2 regions of the Mesorhizobium subarcticum genome follow, and region 2 is predicted to be linked to the other one. Evidence: riboswitches for the same ligand, from Rfam matches in the RefSeq annotation. Region 2 holds a riboswitch; the other holds the start of a gene.
The links. A riboswitch is a leader RNA that binds a small molecule or an ion and turns the genes downstream of it on or off. The one in region 2 is predicted to bind thiamine pyrophosphate.
Positions count from the first base shown of each region.

Region 1: another riboswitch for thiamine pyrophosphate. It lies ahead of ACZYHG_RS18100 (YkoF family thiamine/hydroxymethylpyrimidine-binding protein); the one in region 2 lies ahead of thiB (thiamine ABC transporter substrate binding subunit).

Region 1 covers NZ_CM144237.1:3,685,905-3,701,082, reverse strand. Annotated here, with positions in the region: gene ACZYHG_RS18170 (ADP-ribosylglycohydrolase family protein) at 1-621, opposite strand, end outside; gene ACZYHG_RS18165 (GntR family transcriptional regulator) at 625-1,350, opposite strand; gene ACZYHG_RS18160 (hypothetical protein) at 1,538-1,795, shown strand; gene ACZYHG_RS18155 (hypothetical protein) at 2,005-2,298, shown strand; gene ACZYHG_RS18150 (sensor histidine kinase) at 2,648-3,718, shown strand; gene ACZYHG_RS18145 (pyridoxamine 5'-phosphate oxidase family protein) at 3,724-4,209, opposite strand; gene ACZYHG_RS18140 (hypothetical protein) at 4,226-4,399, opposite strand; gene ACZYHG_RS18135 (DUF3309 family protein) at 4,665-4,829, opposite strand; gene ACZYHG_RS18130 (hypothetical protein) at 5,022-5,570, opposite strand; gene ACZYHG_RS18125 (hypothetical protein) at 5,918-6,544, opposite strand; gene ACZYHG_RS18120 (methyltransferase family protein) at 7,024-7,851, opposite strand; gene ACZYHG_RS18115 (ABC transporter substrate-binding protein) at 7,972-8,988, opposite strand; gene ACZYHG_RS18110 (ABC transporter ATP-binding protein) at 8,981-9,733, opposite strand; gene ACZYHG_RS18105 (ABC transporter permease) at 9,730-10,545, opposite strand; gene ACZYHG_RS18100 (YkoF family thiamine/hydroxymethylpyrimidine-binding protein) at 10,585-11,193, opposite strand; TPP riboswitch at 11,184-11,297, opposite strand; gene ACZYHG_RS18095 (hypothetical protein) at 11,493-11,813, shown strand; gene msrA (peptide-methionine (S)-S-oxide reductase MsrA) at 11,911-12,429, opposite strand; gene ACZYHG_RS18085 (glycosyltransferase family 39 protein) at 12,625-14,211, opposite strand; gene ACZYHG_RS18080 (hypothetical protein) at 14,371-15,078, shown strand.
Region 2 covers NZ_CM144237.1:1,978,703-1,993,880, reverse strand. Annotated here, with positions in the region: gene ACZYHG_RS09685 (helicase-related protein) at 1-1,995, shown strand, start outside; gene ACZYHG_RS09680 (RNA-binding S4 domain-containing protein) at 2,011-2,397, shown strand; gene fdxA (ferredoxin FdxA) at 2,634-2,972, shown strand; gene ACZYHG_RS09670 (CarD family transcriptional regulator) at 3,342-3,923, shown strand; gene ACZYHG_RS09665 (amino acid ABC transporter ATP-binding protein) at 4,004-4,777, opposite strand; gene ACZYHG_RS09660 (amino acid ABC transporter permease) at 4,774-5,454, opposite strand; gene ACZYHG_RS09655 (amino acid ABC transporter substrate-binding protein) at 5,692-6,465, opposite strand; gene ACZYHG_RS09650 (RNA polymerase factor sigma-32) at 6,790-7,647, shown strand; gene ACZYHG_RS09645 (M48 family metalloprotease) at 7,696-9,165, opposite strand; gene thiQ (thiamine ABC transporter ATP-binding protein) at 9,426-10,202, opposite strand; gene thiP (thiamine/thiamine pyrophosphate ABC transporter permease) at 10,195-11,820, opposite strand; gene thiB (thiamine ABC transporter substrate binding subunit) at 11,828-12,826, opposite strand; TPP riboswitch at 12,870-12,984, opposite strand; gene ACZYHG_RS09625 (thiamine diphosphokinase) at 13,073-13,732, shown strand; gene ACZYHG_RS09620 (ABC-F family ATP-binding cassette domain-containing protein) at 13,734-15,178, shown strand, end outside.

The sequences.
Region 1 (15,178 bases), 1.7 Mb from region 2:
TCGTCTGGCCGCGGCGACGGCGCTGTCGGAGGCAGCGCGCCAGTCACCACCGGAGACGCCACGGCTGACGGCGGCCGCGACGGCGGCGGCAGAAGCTATGGCGATCGACGTGTTGTGGGTGGCCCGGCAGGTCTCGGCCACCTTGGCAACGAATGCCTCGAGCGGCTCCAGCGGCATCAGGATGCCGACCGGCGCAATGCGCATGGCCGCGCCATTGGTGTCGCCGCTGCGCCCTGCTTCTTCCGCCGGCACGCCATTGTTGATGGCGTCGATGGCACGCTTGGTCGACGGCCCCAAGAGATCGTAGCTGCCGCGCGCCTTGACCTGGCGCTCCCAGTCAAGCAGCGCGTTGACCCAGCGCGCGTGGTCGAAGCGCTCGCCCGATTCGACCAGAATGCGGCCGAGCAGCAGCGCCTGTTCGGTATCGTCGGTGATGGTGCCGGCCAGCAGTCCCTTCGACACCGGATGGCCGGCGAAGGGCGCGATGAAATTCTCGACATGGCCGTAGAGCTCGGCAATCCGGGCCGGCGACAAAAGCTGCGTCGGCATGCCGAGCGCATCTCCCAGCGCCCCACCGACAAGCGCGCCGATAGCGCGATCGAGCATGGTGTTGTCCGGCATCGCTCAAAACCTCATATGCAGCGCGAAATGCGCAGGGTTGAGCAGGCTGGTGACATATTCGATCGGCCGGTCATCAGCGGCGCGGGTCAGCCGCCGTCCGCGCAGGAAGGGCGTGCCTTGCGGGCAGCCGAGTATGGCCGCATCCTCGGCATTGAGCATCTCGATGCCGACCCATTCCTCGCCATGGTCGGGAATGAGGCCGGCGCCGCGCAGCGTCTGGTGCAGCGACCCTTCGCGCAGGCCGCGCAGCGGCACATCCTCCAGCTCCGGCGACAGCGGCAGGCGGCTGCGCTCGATGGAGATCGCATGGCCGTCGCTGGCATTGGTTCGTACGCGGTCGACAGCGATGAAGAACGGGCTTTCGATCCCCAGCAAGGCAGCCAGATCGGGGTCTTCGATGACCTCCAGCCGCAGCGTCCGCGTCTCGGCATTGGCGCCGGCATTGGCCAGCGCCCGCGACCAGCCGATCGAATCGTCGACCGGCTTGCCGTCGAAGGTGACGAAGGAGCCGATGCCGACCTTGGTGGTGATAAGCCCGCGGCTGGACAGTTCCTCGAGGCCCTTGCGGACGGTGTTGCGGCTGACGGAAAAGCGCTGGACGAGCTCGTTCTCGCTTTGCAGGCGGTCGCCGAAACCGAGCACGCCGGAGCGGATTTCATGTTCCAGAACGGTCGCGATCTGCTCGGGCTTGCCCGTGCCGGGAGACAGTTGAACTACGCGCCGCTTCATATGCGTACCTGTTCAGTGAACCTGTATAGTCCTGTTCAATATACGGCGACAAAACGCGAGTCAATCAGATGCGGAAGACGGCTCAAGCAGGCAGCGAGCTCCAGAGATCCCCGCAAAATACGGTGGCAAGCCAGACAGCCGACCCCTTGGTCCGGTAGTGTGATAGGTTCCGCCTTGAAGGAGCACCATGTCCCATTCAACAGAGCATAAAAACCCCAAGCTGATCGTCGTGGTCGCGTTCGATCGCGGCGATGACGGTGAATTGTTTCCGGCCTTCGGGCCCGCCGACCAGCAGAGCGAAGACCGCGCCATACGCACCGCCCGAGGACTGGCGGCGAAACATGTCGGTGTCATCGCCTGGAGCCGCGATGCCGACCCGACAGTCGGGGACTACGGCCCGCCAACCACGCTGTTTGTCAGCGGCGACGTCCCGGACATGGAGTGATCTATTGGCGCCAGGATCTGGCACGCACCCATTGTCGGCGACCAGGCTATAAACATCGCCACAGCCCAATTACTCGACGGCATCCCAAGCAGAGTCGAAAAAATAAAATGTGGTTTTAATATATATTCATCCAAAGGAACTGTTTTCTCTCGACTCCGTTTGTCTGCAGGTCGTTTATTCCAATGACCTCTACAGAGAGGAATTTCCAGATGAACTTCAAGATGCTCACGATGGGCGCTATGGCGCTTGCAATGATGACTGGCTCGGCGCTCGCAGGCACCAGCACGGGCACGTCAGCGCTCGATGATCCGGCAAAGATGTCGCCGTTCTTCACCGATGCCGGCATGAAGACCATGAAGTCGGAGGCGGAATTCAAGACTGCCTGGATGGCCATGAAGGAAGAAGACCGCGCAGGCATGATGAAGGAATGCGGCGACAAGGCCATTGCCAAGTCGCATGACAATTTCTGTAAGATGACCAAGCAGCTCGGCGGCGCGAACTGACGCATCGGTTTGGGCACATGCCTGAACAGAACAGCTGGAAGAAGGCGGGCTAGGTGCTCGCCTTTTTCTATTCGATGGCAGCAAAAAACCCGCCGCCTCCCCCCGAAGGCAACGGGTTCCTCGCGCGACCGGTGAGGGCATCCGAAAGACCGGCCGCCACGAACGGATCATCGATCGCACCACTAACGATGCGCCGTCATTCAAATTTGACATAGCAAACTGCAATCAGCTGAGACGGGACGGATCATCACACCGCCGTGCCCTCGGATTCAATTCGCGACAACGGTCAAGCAAAGGTATAGGGCTGGTGCTTGGAGTGGCAAAACGCTGCTCGTCTGGCTTTGCGCCCATGTTTCAACCCATCGCGAATATCGAGGATGCGCAGACGCTGGCGCAGGCGATCGTCAATACGATCACCGAGCCGTTTCTCGTGCTTGATGAGAAGTTCCGCGTGCTGGCCGCCAGCCGTTCCTTCTACAAGACATTTGAAGTCGATCCGGAGCAGACCCAGGGCACGCTGCTCTACGCGCTCGGCGACGGTCAATGGGACATTCCCGCCCTTCGTGTGTTGCTGGAGACAATCATTCCCGAGAAGACCGCGATGGACGGTTTCGAGGTCGAGCATGATTTCCCGCGGATCGGCCGCCGCACCATGCTGCTCAACGCCCGCAAGGTGCTTTACGATCACAGCTCGGCGATCACCATCCTTCTCGCCTTTAACGACATTACGGTTCGCCGTGTCATCGAGCGCGAAAAGGAAGAATTGCTGCGCCGCACCGAGGATCTGCTTCAGCAGAAGGACGTGCTGTTGCGCGAAATGGAGCACCGGGTCGCCAACAGCCTGCAGATCATCGCCAGCATCCTGTTGCTAAAGGCACGCTCCGTCACCTCGGAAGAGACGCGCCAGCATCTCAAGGACGCCCACCAGCGTGTTCTGTCCGTGGCCGAGGTGCAACGCCACCTCCACACCTCTGTCGGCATCGACGAGATCGATGTCGGCTCCTACCTGCCGAAACTGTGCAGCAGCCTCGCCTCATCCATGATCGGCGAAGCCCAGCCGATCACGGTCAATGTCACGGCCGAAGGCGGCAGAATGGATTCGCAAAGGGCGGTTAGCCTGGGGCTGATCGTCACCGAACTCGTCCTCAACGCCATCAAATATGCCTTCCCCAGGGAGAAGGCCGGCGCCTGTATCCAGGTGACGTTCGAGACCGCGGGCAGTGACTGGAAACTGACGGTATCGGACAATGGCGTCGGCAAGATCGCCAACGACTTGCCGAGCACCGGTCTTGGAACAGCCATCGTCGAGGCACTGGTCAGACAGCTGGAGGCCAAGGTGGAAACGATCAGCGACACCGACGGCACCAGCGTGTCGGTGACCCGCGCGACTTTCACCTCGCGGGTACCGCGCGCTGCGTAAAACCGCTACCACGAGGCCTGCCTTCCGGATATCGCCTCGATCCTGATCTGATAAAAGAGATGGCTGCCTGTAACTGTCGGGGCATGGTCCGGTTTCAGCGCGCCTGGTTCCCACCAGTTCGCGTGCGCGGCAAGAAGCGACCAGGCAAATCTGCGGTCGACGTCTACCGGGGCAATCATCCTTTCAACACCGGCGGCACTGTCATCCAGATCAGGCCCTTTGGGCAGTTCCTCGAAGAGTCCGTCCACGACGACACTCTTCCAGCCATTGATACCGCCCACATCATCGACCTGAAGGCAGACATGGGGATTGGCCTGCATCCACTCGACCTTCCTGCCGGGAAGCGAGAAACTAAAAATGGAATCATCTCCGAAGGCAAAATGAATTGGCACCACATAGGGGCTGAGGTCGCGCACACAGGCCAGCCGGCCAAGGCGTTGCGTCTTCAACAGGGCAATGCAGTCCTGCCGCGTCATCTCCGTGACGTTCATCCGGTCCTCTTTCCCTTCAGATGCGGCGATCAATACGGCTGATGCCCTTGATGGCCTCGGCTTCCGCGATGCCGATCAGCGCGTCGATACCCTGGATGGTCTCTATATGGCCGCGAGCCGCCACCATCCGCCGCAGGAGGTGAAGGTCATCGCGAATTTCGCACAGTGTCATTCTGAGTGTTGCGGGCATTGGGAAGCCTTCCGCAACTCAACTGTCTCGAAGGCGGTTCCCTGGCTCAAAGCAAAGCCCGCTCCGGTAAGCCGGGGCGGGCCTTGGAGGAGGATGAAGGGGTGGGACCCTCTCCTCTTGTTTCCACGGGGGGTGTGGACCGCAATAACCATACGAGAGTCGCGAAGAATTTTGGATCACAAGCCGGCTTGCTTCCATCACAATCCGGTGCATTCCCTTCGTTCAGCGGTCACGTGATCGCGATTGTCCCATGGCTTGAGAGCCGCTAGATCCGCCCTAACACGACAAGGACGATAATGATCAGCAGCACAAGCCCGAGGCCGCCGCCGCCGTAATAGCCGGTGCCATAGAACGGCCCGCCGCCGAGACCGCTGAAGCCGCCCAGCAGCGCGATGACAAGAATGATGATGAGGATGGTGCCGATGCTCATGGTGTTTTTCCCGCTCCTGTAGGCGCTGACACGCCGGTTTGAACATCGTCGCATGCGATGTTTCGAAGACGAGAACGTTCGAACAGCCTTACCGTTCCGCGTGATTATGAAGAGGCGCGCGCACGCAGACCGTTCGCCGGCAAAATGAAGGCCCGCCACCTTGCGGCAGCGGGCCTCATGACGTTTACCGCCTTAGCGGCGCGCGATCAGCAGGCAAAGCTGCCGCAGGTCGCGGTCGTAGCCGCCTGAACTGGCCAGCACGTCGACGCAGCGCTTCTTCATCCGCGCCACTTGGCTGTCCGACATCTCGGCGACGACGCCTGGCAGGCCAGGCTTGCTGGGGTTGGACGGGTTGCTTGGCGTGCTCGGATTTGTTCCGCTCACACCAATGCCGACACCGGCACCGACGCCTTTGCCGATACCGACACCCGCGCCGACGCCAACACCGTTTTGGCCCCCCACTGACGCACCGAGGCCTGCGTTGACCCCGTTGTTGCCACCGATGCTGGCTCCTGCGCCCGCATTGACGCCATTGCCGCCACCGACCGATGCACCGGCGCCGGCATTGATACCACCGCCGCCGCCAACTGAAGCACCAGCACCGGCATTAACGCCGCCACCACCGCCGACCGAAGCGCCGGCGCCAACGCCAATTCCGGCGGCGTGCGCCGGCATGCATAGAACGGCCACGACAGCACTGCCCGCGAGGATCTTGGAAAGTCTTTTTGCGATACCAAACATGAGTCTCTCCCTGGGTTGTTTCGAACAAACCGGACTTGAAAACCGGCTGTATGACCAACCTTCGGTCTCTATCATTGGTTGCTAAAATACATTTGACAACCTGTGGTACAGTTACCCGCATACCGGCCAATTCGAGACAATTGGACCCATCGAGAGGTATCAGCGAATAGGCACCAAATCCGCAACCTTCAAACGGATCGACAGCCTGGCAACAGCGTCCGGTTTGCTAGAATATCGACAACAGAAAGCCCGCCGAAATGGCGGGCTTTCCGACCGGCCGGAGGCCAGGAGAGTGCCGTCAAAGCCTCACGGCTGGTTGTGCACTTCCGATCCCGGCACTCTTAGCCTCAGCGGCTTGCGATCAGCAGGCAAAGCTGACGCAGGTCGCGATCATAGGTGCCGCTATCGCTGAGCACGTCGGCACAGCGCTTCTTCATCCGCGCGATCTTGCCATCCGACATCTGAGCCACCACGCCTGGCAGGTTAGGATGGCTGGGATTGCTCGGGTTGCTGGGATTGGACGGATTGCTCGGGTTCGACGGATTGCTGGGATTGGTTCCGCCGCCGATGCCGAGGCCGACACCAACACCGATCCCGCCCGTGCCGCCAACATTGGCGCCGAGCCCAGCGGTGACGCCGCCTGCCCCACCGACATTGGCGCCAGCCCCGGCATTGATGCCATTGCTGCCGCCAACCGAAGCGCCGAGCCCGGCGCTGACGCCGTTCGAGCCACCGACATTGGCGCCGGCTCCGGCGTTGACGCCACCGCTGCCACCGACGGAAGCACCGGCACCGGCACTAATGCCGCCGCTGCCACCGACCGAGGCACCGAGGCCGGCATTGACGCCGCCGCTGCCGCCAACCGAGGCACCGACCCCAACACCGAGCCCTGCGGCATTTGCCGGCAAGGATAGAACGACGACTATTGCACTACCTGCCAACACACTGGCGACTGTTCTGATGGTAAAAGCCATAACACTCTCCTGTTGTCGTTGCGCTAAGGCAGTCGGCACACGGCCGATTGCAAATCCAGCTACGCAGAAGAAGAGATTGAGTTTCGCATCGGCCAATGCAGAATAATCTGATGGTATTAATTGTAGAAACTCGCAAACGACAATAATAATAAATGTATACTTCAATTGTAAAAAATATTATTTGGAAAATAGCCGAATAATCGATATATCATATTCATGTCGAAGAAAAACGATTTTTCGTCCTCAGGCGCCTTTGAACGGGCCGGTCGTCGGCTGTGACTCTTTGTGGTGAGGTGTCGATAGGGATGGGACCACTCAGCGGTGGCCTGGAGATGCTCCAAGGGCGTGATGGAACGGCAATCGCTCTCGTCAGGGGCGCGATATCATCAATGCCGCGGTAATCGGCACAGGGCTTGGAAGGGTAACTGCCTAAATCGGTCGAAGCCACGGCCGCCTTGTTTCTGCCGGCCGTGCTGTTTTCAGAAAACCCGGAACAACAGCCTGTAGGGCACGCGCTTCATATAGTCGCGATATTCGGGCAGCGCGGACAGCAAAGCCTCCTCGCGCAGGATACGATACAGCTGCATATAGGTGATGACGGCATAGACCGCGAAATTGTGGAAGGAAAAGGCCGACAGCAGGAAGAGAATGTGTCCGGCAAGATAGCCGGCATAGATCGGGTGCCGCACAATCCGGTATGCGCCGCCGGTCATCACACCACGATTGGCAGGCAGGATAGCAAAGGAGCGGCCCAGAGAAGCCTTGCCCCAGATGACGAACAACAGCGCCAGGATCTGCAGCGGCGCGGCAATATCGACGGGAACAAATGCTGTGCCGGGCTCCAGGCTGATCAGCACAACTCCGAAACTGGCGGTGATGGAGACGATGACCGTGAGCGGATTCCAGTCACGCGTGACCGGGCGCCGCGACAACAGCAGCCAGGTGAAGGTAAGGATCTCGGACATCGCCGCCAGCGCTGCATTGAGCCGCGTGGGATCCTCCAACAGCTGGTGTACGCCGCGATAGACAAACAGCCCCGCGCACGCCAGGGCGCAGGCGCGAAAGAAACCTTCGCGAAGATCGACCAGGATCTCGCGCTTGCGCGCTTCGGATATCGCGACCTGATCGGAGCGCGACAGCGTTTCACTTTTTGGCATGAGCAAGGCAAACACCCCGGTGGTCCTCAGAGGAGGACCATTGCATGCAAGCATTGCCGGGCGGTTAACCGGCAAGATCGGAATGATGCCAATCGGAATCTGCGTCGGGTATGCGATCATGCTCGGACATTGTCGGGCGCGGGCCTGCAAGACACGAAGCCGGACCGGGGAAGCCAAGGTCAAACACAAATGGGCAGCGGCTACCACAAGAACGCCGCGGCCCTGGGCGCGAGCGACCTCGCAGCTTGCCTGGACGTCGGAGCACCATGCCTAGCCTAGAGTTGAATTGCTGAAATACTTCGCGAAATCCGGGCGCTGCGTCAGCACTTTGCCGTCAGCATCGCGCAAAATGCCGGCGGTGAAGAGATAGTCGCCGATCGCGTCCATCTTGGCCGAATCCATCGTGCCGATGGCGCCGTTTTTCCCGCGCAGATATTGCCCGTCGATCAGCGCCCTCAGCGACGCCTCGATCAATGCCGGATTGGTCAAGGCATCCTTGTTGGCGGCGATCAGCAGCGCGGCGGCTTCCCCGGGATGATCGACGGTGAACTGATAGCCGCGGCGCGTTGCCTGGACGAAGGCCGACGCCAGTTCCGGGTTTGCCTGGAGATATGCTTCGCTCGACGAGATCAGCGTCGTGTGCTCGTCGGGCACGCCATAGTCGGCATAGACGAAGCTGCGCTGCATGATGCCTTTGAGTTCGGCCTCCACACCCTCCCAGGTCGAGACCTCGAGCGTGAAGTCGACCGAGCCATTGGCCAGCGCCTCGTAGGCGGAGGTGCCGAGCGTCACGGTCTCGAAATTGCCCTTGCCGCCGTCGTGACGGATGATTGTCGAGATCAGCGCGTTTTCCCAGGCACCGCCGAAACCGCCATAGGTCAGGCCGTCAAGATCCCTGGGGCTTTTGATTTCGCTGCGCGCGGCATTGAACACCACCCTGCCGGTTTCGGACTGCACCACCGCATACACGCCCTTCAAATCGGCCCCGGCGGTTTTCTGGGTGAACAGGCTGATGGTGCCGTTGATGCCGAAGTCGGCAACGCGGTTGGCGACCAGCGTGCCGGCACCGGTATCGCTGTAGGGCAGGATATCCACCTCGAGGCCGGCCTCGCCATAGAACCCTTTGTCACGGGCGACGAACAACCCGATGTGGTTGGTGTTGACAGTCCAGTCGAGAGCGACGGTGACTTTTTGCGTTGCCGCCAAGGAGCGGCTTGATCCGGTAACCAGCGGAAGGCCGCTGGCAAGGGTAAGCAGCAAGGCCTGCCGGCGCGTCAGGTCAGTCATGGTCATGTCCTTTGGATGGTTGAGGGTTGAGCAAAATGTCGAGGATTTCGGCCTCGAGCGCGGCGGCGCCCGTCGGATCGTGCGGGCGCGGCAGCGGCACCCGGATCTCACGCAGTACACGGGCCGGGCGTGCCGACAGCACATAGATGCGGTCGGACAGGAACACCGCCTCGCGCACATCATGGGTGATCAGCAGTGCCGTCCAGCGATGCTCCCGCCACATCTGTTCGAGCCAGCGCTGCATGGCTGTGCGCGTCAGTGCATCGAGCGCGCCGAATGGCTCGTCGAGCAAAAGCATGTCGCGCTGCTGCACGACGGTGCGCAAAAGCGCCGCGCGCTGGCGCATGCCGCCCGAAAGCTGCGCCGGGAAATGCCGCTCGAAGCCGGCAAGCCCGAACTCGGCAAACAACGGCGCAACACGTGCCCGCGCTGCGTTGCGTTTGACGCCTTGCACCTCGAGCCCGAGCGTCGCGTTGTCGAGGATGCGCCGCCACGGCATCAGTGCATCGCGCTGCGGCATGAAGGCGAAATGCCTGCCATGGTCGTCGAGCGGCGCACCGTCGAAGAGCATTTCGCCCCCGCCGTGCTCCGCACCCGTCAGAAGCTGGAAAAGCGTCGACTTGCCGGCGCCCGAAGGCCCAAGGATCGAGACGAATTCGCCGGCACCGACGTTGAGCGAAATGTCGGCGAGCACATCGAGCCCGCCAAACGCCTTGCGCACGTGCCGCAATTCGAGCCGGCTCATCGCCGCGTCCCCTTTCGCGTAGGCTGCCGGCCGGCCCGCTCCCAGGGCATGGCGAGGCGCTGCAAAAACACCGTCAGCCCAAACAGGATGAGGGTGAGCGCGGCACTGACACCGACGGCGGCCAGCACCAGATCGGGGCGGAAATTGTTCTTGGCGTTGAGCATGTAGATGCCGAGCCCTTTGGCCGCGCCCGCATATTCGGCGAAGATCGCGCCGACCACGGCATATGTGATGGAGATCCGCAGGCCGGCGAAGAAATAGGGCAGCGCCGAAGGCAGCCGCGCCAGCATGAAGACGCGCCAGCGCTCTGCCCCCATGGCGCGCAGCATCTGGCCGATCTCGGCCTCCGTCGCCTCGTAACCCTGAACCAGAGCCACCAGCATCGGAAAGAAGGTAACCAGCGCCACCAGCAGGATCTTCGGCATCAGCCCGAAGCCGAACCATAGCACCACCAGCGGCGCGATCGCCACCAGCGGCAAGGTCTGGCTGACGATGAAGACCGGAAACAGCGCGCGCCGCAACGGCCGGAAAAAATCGACCAGCATTGACAGAACGAAGGCGGCGCTCAGCGAACACGCAAAGCCGATCAGCGTTGCGCTGATGGTGGGAATGGCGTTGTCGATCAGCGCTTCACGATTGAGCATCGCCTGTTGGAAGACGCGTGACGGCGCCGGCAGGATCGTCGGCTTGATGCCGGAATAGGTGGCGTAGAGCTCCCACGCCGCAAGGAGCAATCCAACCGAGAGGACAGCGGGTATTGCCTTGGCAAGGGAACCCGCGAACGAGCGCAACGCGACTGATGATGAGACCACGGGAATAACCTTTGACGGGTCGCGCAGAAGCGCCGCCGGCTAGACAGCCGACGGGCTATTGGCCGAGACCGTGACGTCGAGGGTTACGTGGCCGGCCCCCGGCCCGAAGCGGCAGAAGGCCTCATTCAGCGCCGAAAAGATCGCGCCCGTATCGCCGCGCAGTTTGGTGCAAAAATTCTTGGAGCGATCATAGACGCCGGACTGCTTCAGGAAATCGATGCAACCATAGATCTCGTCCATGTGGTCGCCGATACCCATCACATAGAGCGAGAACTGCGCCGCCGCCGGCTGGCCGGTGGCGGCAGCATTGCGCACGGCAGTGATGGCGGCTTCCTTGCGGGGGCCAAGCGGCCCGACAGGCCCGCCAAGAGTATCGGTGCGGCAGATCGGATCGTCCGGCTCGCCCGGGCAGCCGCGCGAAATGGTTGCCGACAGCACGCAATGCTTGCCGCTGCGCGCCGCCGCCACGAACAGGTCGCGCAAAGCCGGGAACAACACTTCGGGTGGCCCGACCAGCAAGGTCGAGATGTCGTCGGTCTCGATCCTGAGCCTGTCCCGCCAGGGATCGAGCGCACCGAGCGCGCCAAGGATGACGCCGACGAAATCGTCGGCCATGGGATATAGGGAAATCTGTGCGCCTGAAAACATCGCCCGCCTCGCTCCGCTGGTATTACCCAGATCAGCTTCTAGGGTCTGTGGGCTTGCCGCCCCCGTCTCAGCCCCGACCGTACGGAGCACCCCTGTGGATGGGCGCGTTAAAGCACCATTCGGTCGATCGGGAAAGCATTTTTTTCGAGCCTCTATGCCGAAAGCATTTCGCCAAGTCTGACGTTGGATGCGAACCGGGCACCGCCTCAGGACGTCGAATTTTATCGGGAACTTTCATCGGCCCGAGAGGTTGTCTCACCAGTCGCGAAGCGACGAATTCACAGAAATGGAGACAGACCATGTTCATGAAAATCCTCGCAGCTTCGGCTTTCACCGTTGCTCTTGCCACGTCCGCCATGGCGCAAAGCACAGGCGCGAATGGCGCTGATGGAAGCGGCAGCGGCAAGTCCGTGACGGTAGACCCGGCCACCCCTGCTTCGCCCAACACAGTTGACCCCAACAACGTTGACTCGTCGGCGACCAACAGCACGACCACTGCCCCCGGTGATATGAATTCCAACGCGGACAAGAATTGTCCGACCAACCCGCAGGGCGCGCAGTCCGATGCCAACGGCAATGCGACGGCGCCAACCGTGAATGACAACAACTGCGGCAAGTAAGCTCACTACCAAGCACTGAAAAAGCCGCGGAGCATTTGCTCCGCGGCTCTTTGTTAATAGGACAGCTGCGGGCACGGTCCCGCGACCAGTGTGGATGTTACGAAACCGCCTTCTCGCGAACCGGCAACTTCCAGCCCGGCCTGACAAAATGGCAGGTGTAGCCGTTGGGATATTTCTCCAGATAGTCCTGGTGCTCGGGCTCGGCCTCCCAGAAGGCACCGGCCGGCGCGACTTCGGTGACGACCTTGCCGGGCCACAGGCCGGAGGCATCGACATCGGCGATGGTGTCTTCCGCGACGCGCTTTTGCTCGTCGCTGGTGTAGTAGATCGCCGAACGATAGCTCATCCCGACATCGTTGCCCTGGCGATTGCGCGTCGTCGGATCGTGGATCTGGAAAAAGCGCTCCAGCAGCGTGCGGAAGCTGATCACCGCCGGATCGAAATTGATCTCGATGGCTTCGGCGTGGCTGCCGTGGTTGCGGTAGGTGGCGTTGGGTACATCGCCGCCGCTATAACCGACACGAGTGGAGATGACGCCGGGATAGCGCCGTATCAGATCCTGCATGCCCCAGAAACAGCCACCGGCAAGCACTGCGCGTTCGGTCGAAGTCGCCATGTCACGTCTCCTCACAAAGCAATTCCAGCTGTGTAACGGTTTCCCGTCGGGAATTGCGCAAACAAAATTGGATCTCCCCATAAATGGGCATTGTCGCCGGTTTCGTCCAGTCGCCCGGAAGCCCGCAGCAGCCCAACTGGCCATGAGCGAACGAAATACCGCGACGCGAAGCGAGATTGGACCGCGCGGCTGACTTCAGCTGCGCGGATGCCGGGTCCGGCTATCGATCGCAACCGGCAAGCTGCGCGTACCAGGCAAAATGGCGGCAAAACTGATTGGCACAGGCGGCGCTTCACGCGACCAGTTGAAAAGAACGGTCTTGACCGGAACGTTGCCCAGCCATGCCCGCAGCCGCGGCGGCACGCCGTGCCCCGACCAGACCATAAGCATGCCGTGATCAAGCAGCCGCTGCCTGGTTATCCAAGGTGCGAACCGCATGTTGAGGTCGGTGAAGATCGACGGCTTGTCATAGGCATCGAGGCCGGCCAGCATGGCGAGATTGGTATCGCCGCCGACAATGTCGAGCCGGCCGGGCGCCGCCGCGTGCCAGACCGCTTCGGCCTCGTCCGAGATCGGCTGCGCCGGCCAGCAGACGGCGTCCATGCGCCCCCGCACATTGCAGTCCGTCCAGCGGATGGCCGCATAGGCGCCCGACATGGTGACGATGCAGATGAAGGCGCAGATCGCCAGCCTTCGCATCTCGATGGTGCCGAGCCGGTGGCCAGCAAAGGCCAGCACCACGACACCGACAAGGTTGTACATCGGCGCGCCCCAGGCCTCGCCGGTGCCGGTGATCAACGAGGCCGCCATGACGAGCACCGCCGGCCCAAGTCCCATCCACAGGAGGTAGACGAGCGTGCCGCGCTCGACCGGCCTTTCAGGGGCCGGCGAGCGTCGCAGCAGCCCTGATATTGCCAGCACCAGGAGAAAGCCGGAGAGCCCGGCCAGTTGGACACCGATATAATAAAGGCGTGCACGGTGCTCGATAACCCATGCGTCGCGGTCGGCGAAATAAGTCAGTGGCAGGAAATCGAGGCGGTAGAGCGCGATGGCCAGCGGCGCGGCGACCGCGAGAAAAACGGCAAGGCCGAGCCATGGCCACGGCGTCGCCAGCCGGCTGCGCGCCCGCGCGTCGGACAGCAGCCAGAGAGCGCCGAACACAAGCAGCAGGCCGGTGGAGAACTTGGCATAGAGCCCGACGCCCGACACCAGCCCGAGCGCCAGCCACCAACCAGGCCCGCCGCCACGGCCAGCGCGCCACAGCAGCCAGCAGATGGCGGCCCAGAACGGCATCTGCGCATAATCATGATTGAATTGCGGCGTCGGCCAGCCGAAGAAATAGACCGACGGCATCAACAGCACGGCGGCCAGCGCGCGATTTTGCCCGAGCATGTCGCGGGCCAGCAGATAAACCAGGATGAAAGTTGAGGAGATCGTCAACTGGGCGAGCAGATATTGCGGCCAGCGAAACGATCCCGTCAGGAGATGGCTGATCTCGAGCAGCCAGCCGGGGAGCTGCGGATGCTTGTAGGTCAAAAGCACCCATTCGCGGCCCCACATGAAGCCTTCCACGACATCGCCGGGGGGTGCCGGATCGACCAGCGCCGGCACCAGCGTCCAGCAAAGGATCTGCATCAGGCATAAAAGCGCCAGCAAATACCAGGGATGGCGAAGCAGACCTGGCCAGACCGATGACGAGCGCAGGCCCGCAGCAGTCAGCCCCGCCGGCGCCCAACCATCCATGGAGTCATCGATTCCGACCATGCGGCGCTTAAACCACATCGTCCGGTTTTCCGAATAGCCCCAACCTCAAAGCTTACGAAAAAGTATACTTGCCGGCCATTGCAAGACCAAGATTGAGCGGGAATTTCGACGCTCCGTTGCCCTCCCCGGCAGAACAACCCGCACATTTTGATCCTGTCTGAACATCCCGGATATTCGATGCGTCACCACCATGCCGTCATCCACCACCGCGCGCTCGACTTCTGGCTGGCGCGTGCGGCTGTCCTCGTCATCATCTGTCTGCAGCTCCTGGTGATCAACGATCTTTCGTTTGGCCCGCGCTGGCTGGCGCCGGCGCTGGAGGCCACCTTGCTCGTGCCGCTGTCCATCGCCACCGCCTGGACACAGGTTGCCACCCAGAAGGCGATCGAGGACGAGCACTGGTATCTGATCGGCCGGTTTCGCATCATGATCCGCAGGACGGCGCTGGTGATGACCGGCGTCGTCAGCGTCATGAATTGCGGGGCGCTGGTGTTCCTGGTGCGCGCCTTGCTGGCGGGCCATGCCGGCTCCAGCGGCGAGACGCTGCTGATCGACGCGCTCAACATCTGGGTCACAAATGTCATCGTCTTTGCCTTGTGGTTCTGGAGCACCGACCGCGGTGGGCCGCCAACCTGCGGCCTCGTCAAGCGCGCCCATTCCGATTTCCTGTTCCCGCAAATGACCTTGAACGACCGCGAGATCCGCGACTGGCTGCCGGGTTTCGTCGACTATTTCTTCCTCGCCTTCACCAATGCCACGGCGTTTTCGCCGACCGACACCTTGCCGCTCTCCCAGCGCGCCAAGCTGCTGATGATGGCGGAAGCGATGATCTCGCTGCTGACGATCGCGCTGGTCGCAGCCCGCGCCGTCAACATCCTGGCTTAGTGCATGTCACCCAAAAGTGGCCCCGGGTTTGGCAGAACAGCATGCATAAAAACAAAGACCTAAAGCGTGTCACATGAATCCGTTCAGACGCGGCGCGCTT
Region 2 (15,178 bases):
GACAGACTGTCGGATGCGCTGCATGAACGGTTGACGAAACGCTTCGTAGACCGCAGGACTTCCGTCCTCATGCGGCGCCTTAGAGAAAATACCATGCCTGAAGCCGAAATTAGCCCTACCGGAACCGTCCTTGTCGAAGGCCATCACGTCGGCGAGTTGCAAGGGTTCCGCTTCACCGCCGACCAGACCGCCGGCGGCGAAGACGCCAAGGCCGTGCGCACCGCCGCGCAAAAAGCGCTGGCCGCTGAGTTCGAGGCGCGCGCCGAACGTTTCGGCGCTTGCGCCAATGGCGACCTCGCGCTTGGCTCGGATGGCACACTGCGCTGGATCGGCGCGCCGATCGGCACGCTGGTTTCAGGCGAGGACGCGCTGAAGCCCCGCCTCATATTGCTGGCAGACGAACAGCTGACCGGCCCGGCGCGCGACAAGGTCGCCGCGCGCGCCGAACGTTTCGTCAATTTCCAGATCGAGTCCCTGCTGAAGCCGCTGGTCGACTTGAAGAACGCCGACCAGATTTCCGGCATCGGTCGTGGCATCGCCTTCCAGCTGGTCGAGAATTTCGGCCTCATCAACCGCCGTGACATCGCCGAGGAGATGAAGTCGCTCGACCAGGAAGGTCGCGCGGCGCTTCGCCGGCTTGGCGTCCGCTTCGGCGCCTACCATGTCTTCGTGCCGGCGCTGATCAAGCCCGCACCCGCCGGACTGGTGACCTTGCTGTGGGCACTGAAGAACGACGGCAAGGACAAGCCGGGATTTGGCGACGTCGTCCATGCGCTGGCGTCGGGCCGCACTTCGGTGGTCATCGACCCAACCTTCGACAAGGCCTTCTACAAGCTCGCCGGCTACCGCAATCTCGGCCGCCGCGCCGTGCGCATCGACATATTGGAGCGGCTGGCCGATCTGATCCGTCCGGCGACCAACTGGAAGCCCGGCCTCGGCCAGCGCCCTGACGGCGCTTATGACGGCCAGTCCTTCATGGTGACGCCGCCGATGATGTCGATCCTCGGCGCCACCGCCGACGACATGGAAGAGATCTTGAAGGGCCTGGGCTATCGCGCCGAGCCGAAGCCGCCGGCCGAGGTCAAGGCGCGGCTCGAAGCGCAGGACACCGCCGCACGGGAAGCCGCCGCTTCAAAGCTTGCGGCGGAAGAGGCCGGTCGCGCCGAGCAGGCCAAGGCAGCCGAAGCGGTCGCAATCGATACAGCTGCGGAGGCCTCCGTCGAGGGTTCGGAACCGGCCGTTGCCGTGGAGGCCGCCGTCGAAACTCCAGCCGAAATCATCGCCGAAACGGCAGCAGAGCCTGTCGCGGAAGAGCAGGCGGAAGCTCCGGCCGAGGAAGGGCCTGCAACGGAGGCTGTCGCCGCTGCTGCTGAACCTGCCGCCGAGCCAGAGGCGGAAGCCGAATCTGCCGAGTCCGCACCGATGGAGCCTGTTGCCGAAGCTGCGCCGGCAACGGAAGCGGTTTCGGACGAGCCTGCCGTGGTGGTCGAGGCGCCCACTGACGCGCCCGCCGCGGAAGCCGAAGCGCCCAAGCCGATCCTGCTGTGGCGTCAGGGCCGCTTCGAACAGCGTCCGCGCCATCACGAAGGCCGCAACAACCGCCAGCGCACCGGACAAGCGCGTGGACGCGGCAATGCACCGGCCGATGCGGCTGGCGGACCGGCCACGGCTGCACCGGGAGAACGTCCCGCCCATGAAGGGCGGCGCGACGGTGCCGCCAAGCCGCGCTTCGACCGCTCGAAGTTCAAGCCCAAGCCGGCCGCCGAAGGCGAACCGCGCCGCGAGGGCCGCCCGCAGGGCGAGCGTCCTGAACGCCGCGAGGGTCGGCCTGACTGGAAGGGTGGCAGGCCGGACGGTAAGGGTGGCCCCGATCGCGGCAAGGGCGGCGCAAAGCCGGCCTTCCAGCCGAAGCCGCGCGAGGAGCGCCCGGTGCGCTTCGATCCGGACTCACCCTTCGCCAAGCTCGCCGCCTTGCGCGACCAGCTGAAGAAGTAAAACCGGCGCGCTTCGATGGTTGCTGAAGGCCGCCAGCGCATCGACAAATGGCTGTTCTTCTCGCGGGCGGTGAAATCGCGCTCGCTGGCGGCCAAGCTGGTCGTCGCCGGACGCGTGCGCATCAATCGCGACAAAGCAGCGCAGGCCTCCGATCTGGTCAAGCCCGGCGACGTGCTGACCATCACGCTCGACCGTCGCATTTTTGTCTGGAAGGTGCTCGGCGCCGGTGTCAGGCGCGGCCCGGCCGAGGAAGCCCGCACCCTGTATGAGGACATGTCGCCGCCGCCTGCGCCAAAGGGCGACGCTCTTCCCAATGCCATCCCGGCGCTGCGCGAGGCCGGCAGCGGCCGCCCGACCAAACGGGAGCGCCGCCTGACCGACCGCTTGATTGGCGAAGATTGAGGCGTGCCGACCGGAACGCGCGCCGCGATCTCAGGTTAACGGCGTACGCGGGACAGAACTGAACCCGGCAAACAAGACGCTCCACGCGACATCACACGCCCCCGGCGTGTTGGCTGCCTGGAATTCCATTCCGAGAACACCGAGGCCGCCGGGCATGGCCGCCCTTGCAAGCGGCTGATAAAGGCGTTACCTCACGGAAAAAGCCCAATAAAGCTGGGACGTCCCGGAGCCTACCGATGACCTATGTCGTGACCGACAATTGCATCAAATGCAAATACATGGACTGTATCGAGGTCTGTCCGGTCGACTGTTTCTACGAGGGCGAGAACATGCTCGTCATTCATCCCGACGAGTGCATCGACTGCGGCGTCTGCGAGCCCGAATGCCCCGCCGACGCGATCAAGCCCGACACCGAGCCCGGCCTCGACAAATGGCTGCAGGTCAACACTGAATACGCCGAGAAATGGCCTAACATAACCGCCAAGAAGGAACCGCCGGCCGACGCCAAAACCTTCGACGGCGAAGCCGGCAAGTTCGAGAAGTACTTCTCCGCCGAGCCCGGCGAAGGCGATTGACAATGCGGCCGTAAAGGCTGGTATTACGCAGCGTAAGAGACATGCCACAGTAACCGCCTTGACAGGCGGGGCTGACCTGTGGCCTTCGCGAATGCAGCAAAACCTTGATTCTTCCGACTTTTTGTGTTACATCAGCGAAACATGCCGGTGACACAACGTCGATTTATGGCGCAGACGCCCCAAATCACTGAAAGGTGAAAATCCCACTCCGGACCAGAGCGATCTGGGCCAGGCGGTCGCAATTCGTGCGGTTTGCCGGTCCCGGCCTTCCGGTGGGTTCATCAGTTGTGCGGCTAACGACCGGTTTCCCCGGTCGCACGAGTTCGGGCCGGCAGGACGCCGGTACCACAACAAGGAGTTCAGGGCGTAATGGCAACGATCACCCCGCAGAAGAAGTCCACCGGAGCGCGCCACGGTTTCAAGACCGGCGAATACATAGTGTACCCGGCGCACGGCGTCGGCCAGATCGTGTCGATCGACGAGCAGGAAGTGGCTGGTCACAAGCTGGAACTGTTCGTCATCGACTTCCAGAAGGACAAGATGCGCCTGAAGGTGCCGGTCGCCAAGGCGACCTCCATCGGCATGCGCAAGCTGTCGGAAGAGGATTATGTCGAGCGCGCGCTGAAGGTCGTGCAGGGCCGCGCCCGGGTGAAGCGCACCATGTGGTCGCGTCGCGCCCAGGAATATGATGCCAAGATCAATTCGGGCGACCTGATCTCGATCTCGGAGGTCGTGCGCGACCTCTACCGCGCCGACAACCAGCCGGAGCAGTCCTATTCCGAGCGCCAGCTCTATGAGGCGGCACTCGACCGCATGGCCCGCGAGATCGCTGCCGTCAACCGCATGTCGGAAACCGAAGCCGTGCGCCTGATCGAGGTCAACCTCAACAAGGGCCCTAAGCGTGGCGCCAAGGCCGACAATGAGGAAGCCGAGCAGGAAGAGGCTGCCTGATCGCTTTCGTCTCTGAATTTGAAAAACCCGGCTTCGCGCCGGGTTTTTTGTTTGTCGGACAGGCGAAACAAGGGACGCGCCTACACCTGGCCCCCGCCCTCCTTTTCGGCCTCCTGCTTCAGCGTCGCGATGAACCGCTTCGTGCGCTGCTGCTCCGGATTGCCGAACAGCACGGCGGACGGCCCCTTCTCGACGATGACGCCGGCATCGAGGAACACCGCTTCCTGCGCGATCTTGGAGGCAAGGCGCAGGTCGTGCGTCGCCATCACCATGGTCGTGCCTTCGCTGGCGAGCTTGCCAAGCACATCGACCACCTCCTGCGCCAGTTCCGGGTCGAGCGCCGAAGTCGGCTCGTCGCACAGCAGCACCCTTGGCGATGGTGCGAGCGCCCGGGCGATCGCCACGCGCTGCTGCTGGCCGCCTGACAGCGTCGCCGGCCAGGCATCGGCCTTGTGCGCCATCCCCACCTTCTCCAGCAGAGCGAGCGCCCGCTCGCGCGCCTTCTCCGTCGGCCATTTCAGCACCGTCACCAGCCCTTCCATGACATTCTCGATCGCGGTGCGGTGCGGGAACAGCTGGAAGTTCTGGAACACCATGCCGGTCTGCAGGCGTAGCCGCTGGATGTCCCGGGCCGCGACCTTGCCACCGGGATGGAATTCGAGCGTCTCCTCGCCGATGCGCACCGTGCCCGAGGTCGGGATCTCCAGCAGGTTGATGCAGCGCAGGAGCGTGCTCTTGCCGCCGCCCGAAGGGCCGACAAGTGCCGTGACGCTGCCTTCGGCGATGGCAACCGTCACGCCCTTCAGAACGAGATTGTCGCCGAAGCGCTTTTCGATGTTGCTGAGGCCGATCATGAGCGTGCCTCCAGGAAGCCGCCATAGCGGTTGAGCCGGGTTTCCAGCCGGGTCTGCAAGGCCGACAGCACCGAGCTTAGCGCCAGATAGAGGATCGCCGCCTCGACATAGAGGATCAGCGGCTCATAGGTGGTGGCAACGATGCGCTGCGCCGCCTGGAACATCTCCGGCACGGTGATGGCAGCCGCCAGCGACGTGTCCTTGACCAGCGAGATGAAGGTGTTGGAGAGCGGCGGCACCGCGACACGGCCGGCTTGCGGCAGGATGGTGCGCCGCATCGCCTGGCTCCAGGTCATGCCGATCGAATAGGCGGCTTCCCACTGGCCTTTCGGGACCGACCCTATGGCCGCACGGATGATTTCCGAGGTGTAAGCGCCGATGTTGAGCGTGAAGCCGATCAGTGCCGCCGTGAAGGCGTCGAGCAGGATGCCGGCCGACGGCAAGCCGTAGAAGATCAGGAACAGTTGCACCAAAAGCGGCGTGCCGCGGAAGATCCAGACATAGAAGCGCACGAGCGCGACCACCGGCTTCGGTCCGAACAAGCGGCCAAGTGCTGCGCCGAGGCCCACGGACAAGCCGAGGACGAAGGACAACAGCGTCAACGGCACGGTGAAGATGAGAGCGGCCCACAGCAGCGAAGGCAGCGACTCCAGCATCAGTTGCAGCCAGTGCGGCACGAAGGACCCTCCAGACTGAAGCAATTCCAGGAAAAGTGTTAACGGTTTTCCGTCCGGAATTGCGTAAAAACAAAGAGTTAGAGCAGTACGCCGTTTCCGTGAAACGGTGAACTGCTCTGGTCAAGGCAGCTTCATCGAAGCGCTGATGCGCCATATCACGACACAAGCGGCGGGCCGTCAAAGACGGCTCGCCGCTGGGCATGTTGCATAAGACCGGCCGTCGGCCGGCCTGGGAAATTACTTCGAAACGTCCTGGCCGAAATAGGTGTCGGCGATCTTCTTGTAGGTGCCGTCGGCCTTGATGTCGGCCAGCGCCTTGTTGATGGCAGCGACCAGTTCCGGATCGCCCTTGCGCACGATGACACCGGAATAGTCGGCGTTTTCCTCTTGCGCGGCGATCTTCACATTGGCGTCGGGCTTGTGCTTCTTGAAGTCGAGGAAGGACAGGCTGTCATTGATGGTGGCATCGGCGCGGCCGGTCAAAAGCAGCTGGATCGACTGGTCGAAGCCGTCGGTGCCGACGAGTTCGGCGCCGTTCGTCTCGGCAAGCTTGCCGAAATTCGAGGTCAGCGACTGCGCCGACTTCTTGCCCTTGAGATCGGCGAAGGTCTTGATGTCGGTGTTGTCGCCGCGCACGATCAGCACCGCCTTGGAGGCGATGTAGGGATCGGAGAAATCATACTTGGCCTTGCGGGCGTCGGTGATGCCGACTTCATTGATGACGGCGTCATAGCGGCTGACGTCGAGACCGGCGATCAGCCCGTCCCACTTGCCTTCGAGGAACTCGGCCTTGACGCCGAGCTTGTCGGCGATCGCCTTGGCGATCTCGACATCGAAGCCGACCAGAGCGCCGGAGGCATCATGATAGGTGAACGGCGCATAGGTGCCCTCGGTGCCGACCTTGAGCACGCCAGCCTGCTTGATCTGATCAAGATTGGCGCCGGCATGACCAGCGGTGATCGCCAAGGCGTGCAGCGTTCCGGCGACGATAAGTGACTTGAGCCATTTCATTTTTCTGTGATCCCGTCCTTGGCCGGTTACCCGGCATGTTGTGAGGGCTGGAAAATGGCAGATGCAACCGGAAAAAATAAGGAACCTGATTTCAAAAACATCGTGTTTCTGAAATGAGATTCTCGAAACGCCGTTTCTTGGCGACATTCGAAGTCGTTACTGGCCCGTGCGCACATCGTTCAAGCAAGATGATCCGCCTGGCAACAGCCAGGGAACCATTCCCGCACACCGTACGTTTTGCCTGTTCTAGGGCGCGACGCCGCGATTTCAACCGGTGCCCTGCCGAGTTCGTAACGTCAGTCATATCGCCCCAGGGAGCGCCTCATGATGCAAGACACGGCAGGACGGATCATGGTCCGCGCGGCAATGAAAGCTCCCTACCTCGAACGCGACGAGGAACATCGCCTGGCCCTGCTCTGGAAAGAAGACAAAGACCAGAACGCGTTGCACTGCATCACCGTCGCCCATATGCGGCTGGTCATTTCCATGGCCACCAAATTCCGCCATTACGGTCTGCCGCTCGGCGATCTGATCCAGGAAGGCCATGTCGGCCTGCTCGAAGCTGCCGCCCGCTTCGAGCCCGAGCGCGAGGTGCGGTTCTCGACCTATGCGACGTGGTGGATTCGCGCCTCGATGCAGGATTATATCTTGCGCAACTGGTCGATCGTGCGCGGCGGCACCAGTTCGGCGCAAAAGGCGCTGTTCTTCAATCTCAGGCGCCTGCGTGCCCGGCTGGCGAACGGTGCGGAGCAACTCTCCAACACGACCCTCTACCGCGAAGTGTCGGTAGCGCTTGGCGTCTCCGAGGCTGATGTGGCGATGATGGATTCACGGCTGTCGGCGCCGGACTCGTCGCTGAACGCGCCGCTTGCCGACGATACGGGTGCAACCGAGCGGATGGACTTCCTGGTCTCGGACGACCCGCTGCCCGACGAGATCGTTGGCGACAAGATCGATGTCGCGCGCCGCTCACTGTGGCTGAAAGAGGCGCTTCACGCGCTCAACGCGAGAGAACTCAGGATTATCGAGGAGCGCCGGCTGAACGACGATGGCGCGACGCTCGAATCCCTCGGCGAGACACTGGGCATCTCCAAGGAACGCGTACGCCAGATCGAGGCCCGCGCCATGGAAAAGCTCAAGGTCGCGCTGGTGGCTCAGAACCCGGAATTCATAGCTGCGTAGGCAGGCAGGGTGTGTCCACGGTGCGTCAAAGGGCGCCGCGTGGACGGACTACTTGTCGGTGACGATCTTGACCTTGTCGCCGGCCGAAACCGCGGCCCCTGGCGAAAGCGCGTTGAGCACCCGGAACAGGTCGAGCTTGCGATCGACGCCGACCATCTGCGCGGAAAGCGAGCCCATGGTCTGGCCCGGCTGCACGGTGAGCACGCGGATATGCAACGGCTTCAAGGCCGCCTTTTCTTCAGGGCTGAGGATACGGAACGACCCGCTGACCGAGCGCGCCACCGTGTCCAGCGAGGTGCTGGCCGAAGGCGCGGCGGTCAACAGCCGGTAGACCTGGCCGCCGGCGCGGATCACCGCGATGTCGAACTGCCAGCCTTCGGCACCGGCATGGGCCGTCGCCGCCTCATTGCCGTTGATCGTTTCCAGCTTGACGGTGCTGTCGACGAGACCGGCAACCCAGCCGCTTCTGATATAGTCGGTCAGCGCCCGGTTCTTGTCGATCGAAACGCCGTCGAAGCGGATCGCGATGTCGCCCGGTCCTGTCGCCGTCACCGCAGCCGCCGAATTGTCGATGATGAAACCGTCCGGCACCGTGAACGAAACGCCGAGCCCCGGATGCAGGAAGGTCTCGCCGCGCACATAGCCTTCTTCCGGCGTGTCGCCGTAGAGTAGGCCGTCTATACCGGCGAGGAAGGAATCGCGGTCACGCGTGCCGAAGCCCGGCGCGCCGAACTGGCGGGCATGGCGCTGCGCCAGATCGATACGCTGCGGCGTGTTGGGGTGCGTGGCCAGGAAGTCGAGGCTGGCGTCGGTGGCGCCACTGATCGAGCGGAAATCGGTATAGGCCGACATCGACTGCAGGAAGCGGCCCGCGGCATAGGGATCGTAGCCGGCTTCACCGATCGACTTGATGCCGATGGCGTCGGCTTCCAGCTCTTGGTTGCGCGAGAACTGCGCCAGCCTAAGCTTGCCGCGGATCAGCGCCGCCTTGGCGGTCGGGCTGTCGCCAAGCACGTCCGAGACCACCTTGGTCGCCAGGCCTTCCTCGGCTTCGAGCTGCTGACGTTGCAAGCCGTGATTGGCGGTGACGTGGCCCATCTCATGCGCGATGACGGCGGCAAGTTCGGACGAATCATTGGCCAACGCCAACAGGCCGCGCGTGATGTAGAGATAGCCGCCCGGCAGCGCGAAAGCGTTGACGTTGGGCGAATTGAGGATGGTTATGCGATAGGTCTGGGTTGGGTTCGCCGACACCACGGTCAGATTGCCGACGACCTTGGCGACCATGCGCTCGAGCTTGGGATCGGAATATTCGCCTCCATAGGTCGCCAGGATGCGCGGATGCTGCGCCTTGGCCATTTCGGCGAGCTTGCTGTTGGCGCCGACATTGTCGACCGTGATCGGCTTGTCAGAGGGCTGGAAGCCGGATTCCTGAACATCCGGAGGCGTGAACATCTGGCAACTGGCCAGGGCCACAGCAAAGCCGGCCAGCGCGAGAAAGCGCGCCAGCGGGTTCATTCGTACTTTGTCAGCGCCGATCGCCAGAACGGCTTCCTTTCAGGTCCTGGCGCATGACGACGAAAATCGCTTGCGATCTTCGAAGAGTGTCACGCGCCACTTCAAACAACTACAGCATCCGTCGCACGTCGCTTGGGGCGGACGGCGGATGCTGTAGGCAAATCACGGCCTGCGCAGGACCGGTATTGAGCGGACCTAGCCACACTACTCCAGTCATGGCAAGCAAGCGCCATATCGCCTCGAACCGGTTTGGGCGTAAATTATGTCCGCTTCCGGGCAATATCTCGTGATCCAGCCGTGTGGATGTTTGTGCCAACATAGCGCCGGAACGCCTCCGGACCAGCCCCGTAAAAAAAATCGTCCGCAGTGCCTTTGGCCGCGACGCTACCATTGTCCAGAAACACCACATTCTTGCCGATGCGGCGGGCATCCTCCGGCTGGTGCGTCACGAACAGCACCGTCATGCCGCGTTCTGCATGCAGGCCGGCAACCAGGTCGAGCATATCATCGCGCAAGGCCGGTCCGAGCGACGCAAAGGGTTCGTCGAGCAACAGCAACGGCCGATCGCGCACCAGCACACGTGCGAGCGCCACACGCTGCCGCTCGCCGCCGGAGAGTTCGCGCGGCAGGCGTTTTTCCTTGCCGGCAAGGCCGGTGCGCGCCAGCGCCCCGGTGATATCAGCGCGGTCCGCCTCGGTCAGCCGCAGCGATGGCGAGCGGCCGAGCCCGACATTCTGCTCGACGGAAAGATGAGCGAAAAGGTTGTTTTCCTGGAACACCATCGACACCGGGCGCACGGCCGGCGGCGCGGCGCCGACATCGGCCCCGCCGATCAGCACACGGCCGGACTGCGGTGTCTCGAAGCCGGCGACCAGATTGAGCAGCGTCGACTTCCCCGAGCCGCTCGGCCCCATGACGGCAGTGATTTCCGCCGCGGCGAAGGCGACATCGAAGGTGAGCGATGCCTCGCCATAGCTGAACGAAACCTTGTCCAGCCGCACCGGAACACCCTTCCTGTCCTTCGTCCCATCAGACATTGCGGACCTTTTCCCTTCCCAGCCAGTCCGCCGCAAGTACCAGTGCCAGACAGACCAGGCCAAGCAACAGCGCCAGGCCGGCGGCGTCCTCGGTGCGGTAGCTGCCCATGCGTGAAAGCAGAAGGTAGGGCAAGGTCTGCACGGAATCACTGCCGAACAGCGCGATGACGCCGAGATCGCCGAGCGACAGCGCCATGGCGAAGGCGAAAGCGGTGGCGAGCGGCCGCCGCAAGGATGGCCAATCGACCAGAAGCAGCCTGGCCCAGCCGGAAATGCCGAGCTGCGCGCAAAGCCGTTCGTGACGCTCGCTCGCCGCATCATAAGCGGGACGGACGGCGCGCAGCGCAAATGGCATCGCCATCACAGCATTGACGGTGACGACCATGATCGGGGCGATGGCAAAGACATCGCCGGCACGGCGCAGTAACAGGAACCAGCCGGCGCCGATGACGATCGGCGGCACGACCAGGACAAAACCTGCGCCGGTGTCGGTGGCATGTTCGAGCAGTGTCTTTGGGCCGGCGCGGCGGCTCAACGCCAGTGCCCGGCGGGCCATGGTGAGAGCCAGCGACAGCATCACCGAAAGCAGCGCCGACAGGAAGGCGAGTGCAGCGCTGGTCAGCGTCGCCTGCCGGACAGTGGCCTCACCGGCCAACCGGCCGAGATCGGCGCCCAAACCGGCGATCACCGTGGCCGCCATCGGTCCGACAACGAACAGCAGTGCCAGCACGATGAGCGCGGCGTTGAGCGACACCTCGGTTCTGTTGACTGAGAGATAGCGGCGCGGCGCGACCGGCAGGCTGGCATCGCCAATGACGTTGGCGCCAAGCCGGGTCAGCGCCAGCACCACGATGAAGGTCAGCACGATCTGCAGCAATGTCAGCGTCACCGCCCGCGCGGGGTCGAAGTCGAAGCGCAGCGCCTGGTAGATGCCAACCTCCAGCGTCGTCGCGGCCGGTCCGCCGCCGAGCGTCAGCACGATGGTGAAGGAGGTGATGCAAAGCATGAAGACCAGCCCGGCAACCCCGGGCAAGGCTGCGCGCAGCGTCGGCCATTCGATCAGCCGGAACGCCGGCCTTGCGCCCATGCCGAGTTGGCTCGCCAACCGCCATTGGTCGGCCTGTATGGTCTGCAGTGCCTCGAGGAACAGCCGTGTTGCCAGTGGCAAATTGAAGAAGACATGGGCGACAAGAATGCCGGACAGGCCGTAAATCCCTGGCCAGCCCTGGCCGCCGATGGCACTGAACAGGCCGGCGAAATAGCTGGCGCGGCCGTAGAGCGCCAGGATGCCGAGCGCCGCGACGATCGCCGGCAGCGCCAGCGGCACGGCGAAAAGCTGCAGGATGAAGGCGCGGCCGAAAAAGCGCGGATGCCGCGACAGGGCACGCGCCACGAACAGCGCCGGGATGACTGAAAGGAGGGTCGAGAGCGCGGCTTGCCAGAGCGTGAAGCGGACAACGCGCAGCAGGTAGAAATCGAAGGCGGCCCAGGCGCCCGAAAGGTCGTGGGCGCCTTCGACAAGCAACCCGGCAAACGCGCCGCCGATCAGCAATGTGATAGCGGCGAGCGCGATGATGCCGGCGGTGATGCGAGGATCTGTGGGATTCGCCGGCGCCATTGCGTCGTTACTTACTCATCACCGCCAGCCATTCATCCACCCAGGCCTTGCGGTTGGCGGCAACCTCTTCGGGGCTGAACAGCAAGGTCTTGGTTGGCTTGACCAGTTTGTCGAAGGCCGGGTTGAGCGGCTTGTCGGTCTTGCCGGCCGGGAACATCCAGTTGGTCTCGGGGATCGCGTCCTGGAACTTCGGTCCGGTCATGAAAGCGATGAACTTTTCCGCCAGCGGGTTCTTGGCTCCAGTCGTGGTAATGCCGGCGACCTCGATCTGCAGATATTCGCCTTCCTCGAAGGACGCCGCCTGGTAGCGCTCAGTATTCTCGGCGACCATGTGGTAGGCGGGCGAGGTGGTGTAGGACAGCACCATCGGCGCCTCGCCCTTGGTGAACAGGCCATAGGCCTCGCTCCAGCCCGGCGTCACGGTCAGCACTTTCGTCTTGAGCTTGGCCCAGGCCTCCGGCGCCTTGTCGCCATAGACCGACTTCACCCACAACAGCAGGCCGAGCCCGGGTGTCGAAGTGCGCGGATCCTGGATGACGATCTTCTCGTCGGCACTGCCCTCGACCAATTCCTTCAGGCTTTTCGGCGGACTCTTCAGCTTCTCCGTGTCGTAGACGACGGCGAAGTAACCGTAATCAAAGGGCACAAAAGTATCGTCGCTCCAGCCGCCCGGCACGTTGACATCGCTCACCGCGCCATGCGGGGCAAACAGGCCTGACGCCTTGGCATCGGCGGTGAGATTGGTGTCGAGGCCGAGCACGATGTCGGCCTTCGTCGATGCCCCTTCCAGCTTGACGCGGTTAAGCAGCGCCACGCCATCGGCGACCGAGACGAACTCGACATCGCAGCCGCATTCGGCCTCGAATTCCTTCTTCACCACTGGACCTGGACCCCAATCGGCGGTGAAGCTCTCATAGGTGTAGACGGTGAGCTTGTCCTTGGCCAAGGCTGGCCCGGACAGCGCCACAACCATGGCTGAAGCAAGAGAGTATAACAGCGTGCGCATCGGCGCCTCCTTCGTTCGAATTGAAAGGAATTGAGGCGTCGGACTGTCCGAAACGTCTAATCCCTCCGCCGGTACAAACCGGATCAGGTTCAGCGGGTTGGCGAGATTGCCTCTCAGCCGGTCCGCGAAGATCGCAGCCGGCACCCCGTTAGAGCGTTTCGACACATAGGCCCGGCCGACGAACCACGCAAGTGGCAGTTTGCCGGCCTTCCGTTTCCCGTGCCGGGCTGGTAAGGGCCACCGGATATGAGCACATTCACCATCCTGCTTGGCGGCGATCTCATCCGCACGCCCCGGCTCGACCGCCAGGTCGAAGGCACGCGCGTCATCGCCGCCGATGCCGGCATCGGTCATGCGCGGCTGCTCGGCCTTGTGCCGGAACTGTGGGTAGGTGATTTCGATTCGGTGCCGGCCGACCTGCCCGACGCTCTCGCTGCCGTGCCCCGCCAGACCTTTCCGGCGGAAAAGGACAAGACCGATGGCGAACTGGCGATCGCCGCGGCACTTGAGCGCGGGGCCACCCGACTGGTGCTGGCGGGCGCGTTCGGCGGCAAGCGTGCCGATCACGCCTTCCTGCATCTGGCGCTCGCCCTGCGGCTGGCCGAGGCCGGAACGGACGTGCTGCTGACCAGCGGCGCCCAGGAAGCTGTGCCCCTGCTGTTGGGAAAGGCCCGCTTCGACTATGCCGACGGCACGTTGTTTTCGATCCTCGGCTTTTCCGAACTTGCCGGCCTGACCGTTACAGGCGCCAAATGGCCGCTGAGCAAGGTCGAGGTTGCCTTCGGCTCATCACTGACCATCTCCAACGAGGTCAAGTTCGACAAGACCGGGGGTCGCCTTGAAATCGCGCTCGGTCACGGTCGCGCCCTGCTGCTCGCTCATCCCTTTCCCCTGCCCGAAAGCTGACATGGCCCCGCCCCTTCTCAATCTCGACGGGATAAAGTTGACCTTCGGCGGCACACCGCTGCTCGATGGTGCTGCCTTGTCCGCTTCAGCCGGCGACAAGATCGCACTGGTCGGTCGCAACGGCTCTGGCAAGTCGACCCTGCTCAAGATCGCCGCCGGCATGATCGAGCCGCAGGACGGCGAGGTGTTCCGCCAGCCTTCGGCGACCGTCCGCTATCTGCCGCAGATGCCCGACATGGAGGGATTTGCCAGCGTACGCGCCTATGTCGAGGCAGGGCTTGGACCCGCCGACGATCCCTACCGCGCCAGCTATCTGATGGAGCATCTCGGCCTGTCGGGCGAGGAGCGGCCGAACGACCTGTCCGGTGGCGAGGCCAGGCGCGCCGCCCTTGCCCGCGTCATGGCGCCGGAGCCTGACATTCTGCTGCTTGATGAGCCGACTAATCATCTTGATTTGTCCGTCATCGAATGGCTGGAAGAAGAGCTCATCCGCACCTCCTCGGCACTGATCGTCATCTCGCACGACCGCCGCTTCCTCGAGCGCGTGTCGCGCGCCACTGTCTGGCTCGACCGTGGCCAGACCCGCCGGCTGGACAAGGGCTTTGGCCATTTCGAGGAATGGCGCGATCAGGTGCTGGAAGAGGAAGAGCGCGAGCAGCACAAGCTCGGCCGCCAGATCGTGCGCGAAGAACACTGGCTGCGCTATGGCGTGACGGCGCGACGCAAGCGCAACATGCGCCGCCTCGGCGAGTTGCAGACCATGCGCAAGAATTTTCGCGGTCATCGCGGCGCCGAGGGTTCTGCGACCATGGTGGCCAGCGATGCCGCCGAATCCGGCAAGCTGGTGATCGAGGCGAAAAACATCGAGAAGAGCTTTGGCGACCTCACCGTGGTCAAGGGCTTCTCGACCCGCATCCAGCGCGGCGACCGTGTAGGCCTCGTCGGCCCGAACGGTGCCGGCAAGACGACGCTTTTGAAGATGCTGACCGGCGAGCTTGCGCCGGACGCCGGTTCGGTGCGGCTCGGCACCAATCTGGAGATCGCCACGCTCGACCAGAAGCGCGAGGCCGTGGACCCGCAGGAGACACTGGCGCAGTATCTGACCGACGGGCGCGGCGAGAACCTCGTCATCAATGGCGAGCAGCGCCATGTCGTCTCCTACATGAAGGATTTCTTGTTCAAGCCGGAGCAGGCGCGAACGCCGGTGCGCGAGCTGTCCGGCGGCGAGCGGGCGCGGCTGATCTTGGCGCGTGTGCTGGCGCGGCCCGCGAACCTTCTGGTGCTTGATGAGCCGACCAACGATCTCGACATGGAGACCCTGGAGCTGTTGCAGGAACTGGTCGCCGGCTTCGCCGGCACCGTCATCCTGGTCAGCCATGACCGCGACTTTCTCGACCGCACGGTGACCAGCCTGATCGCGCCGGATGGCGACGGGCGCTGGATCGA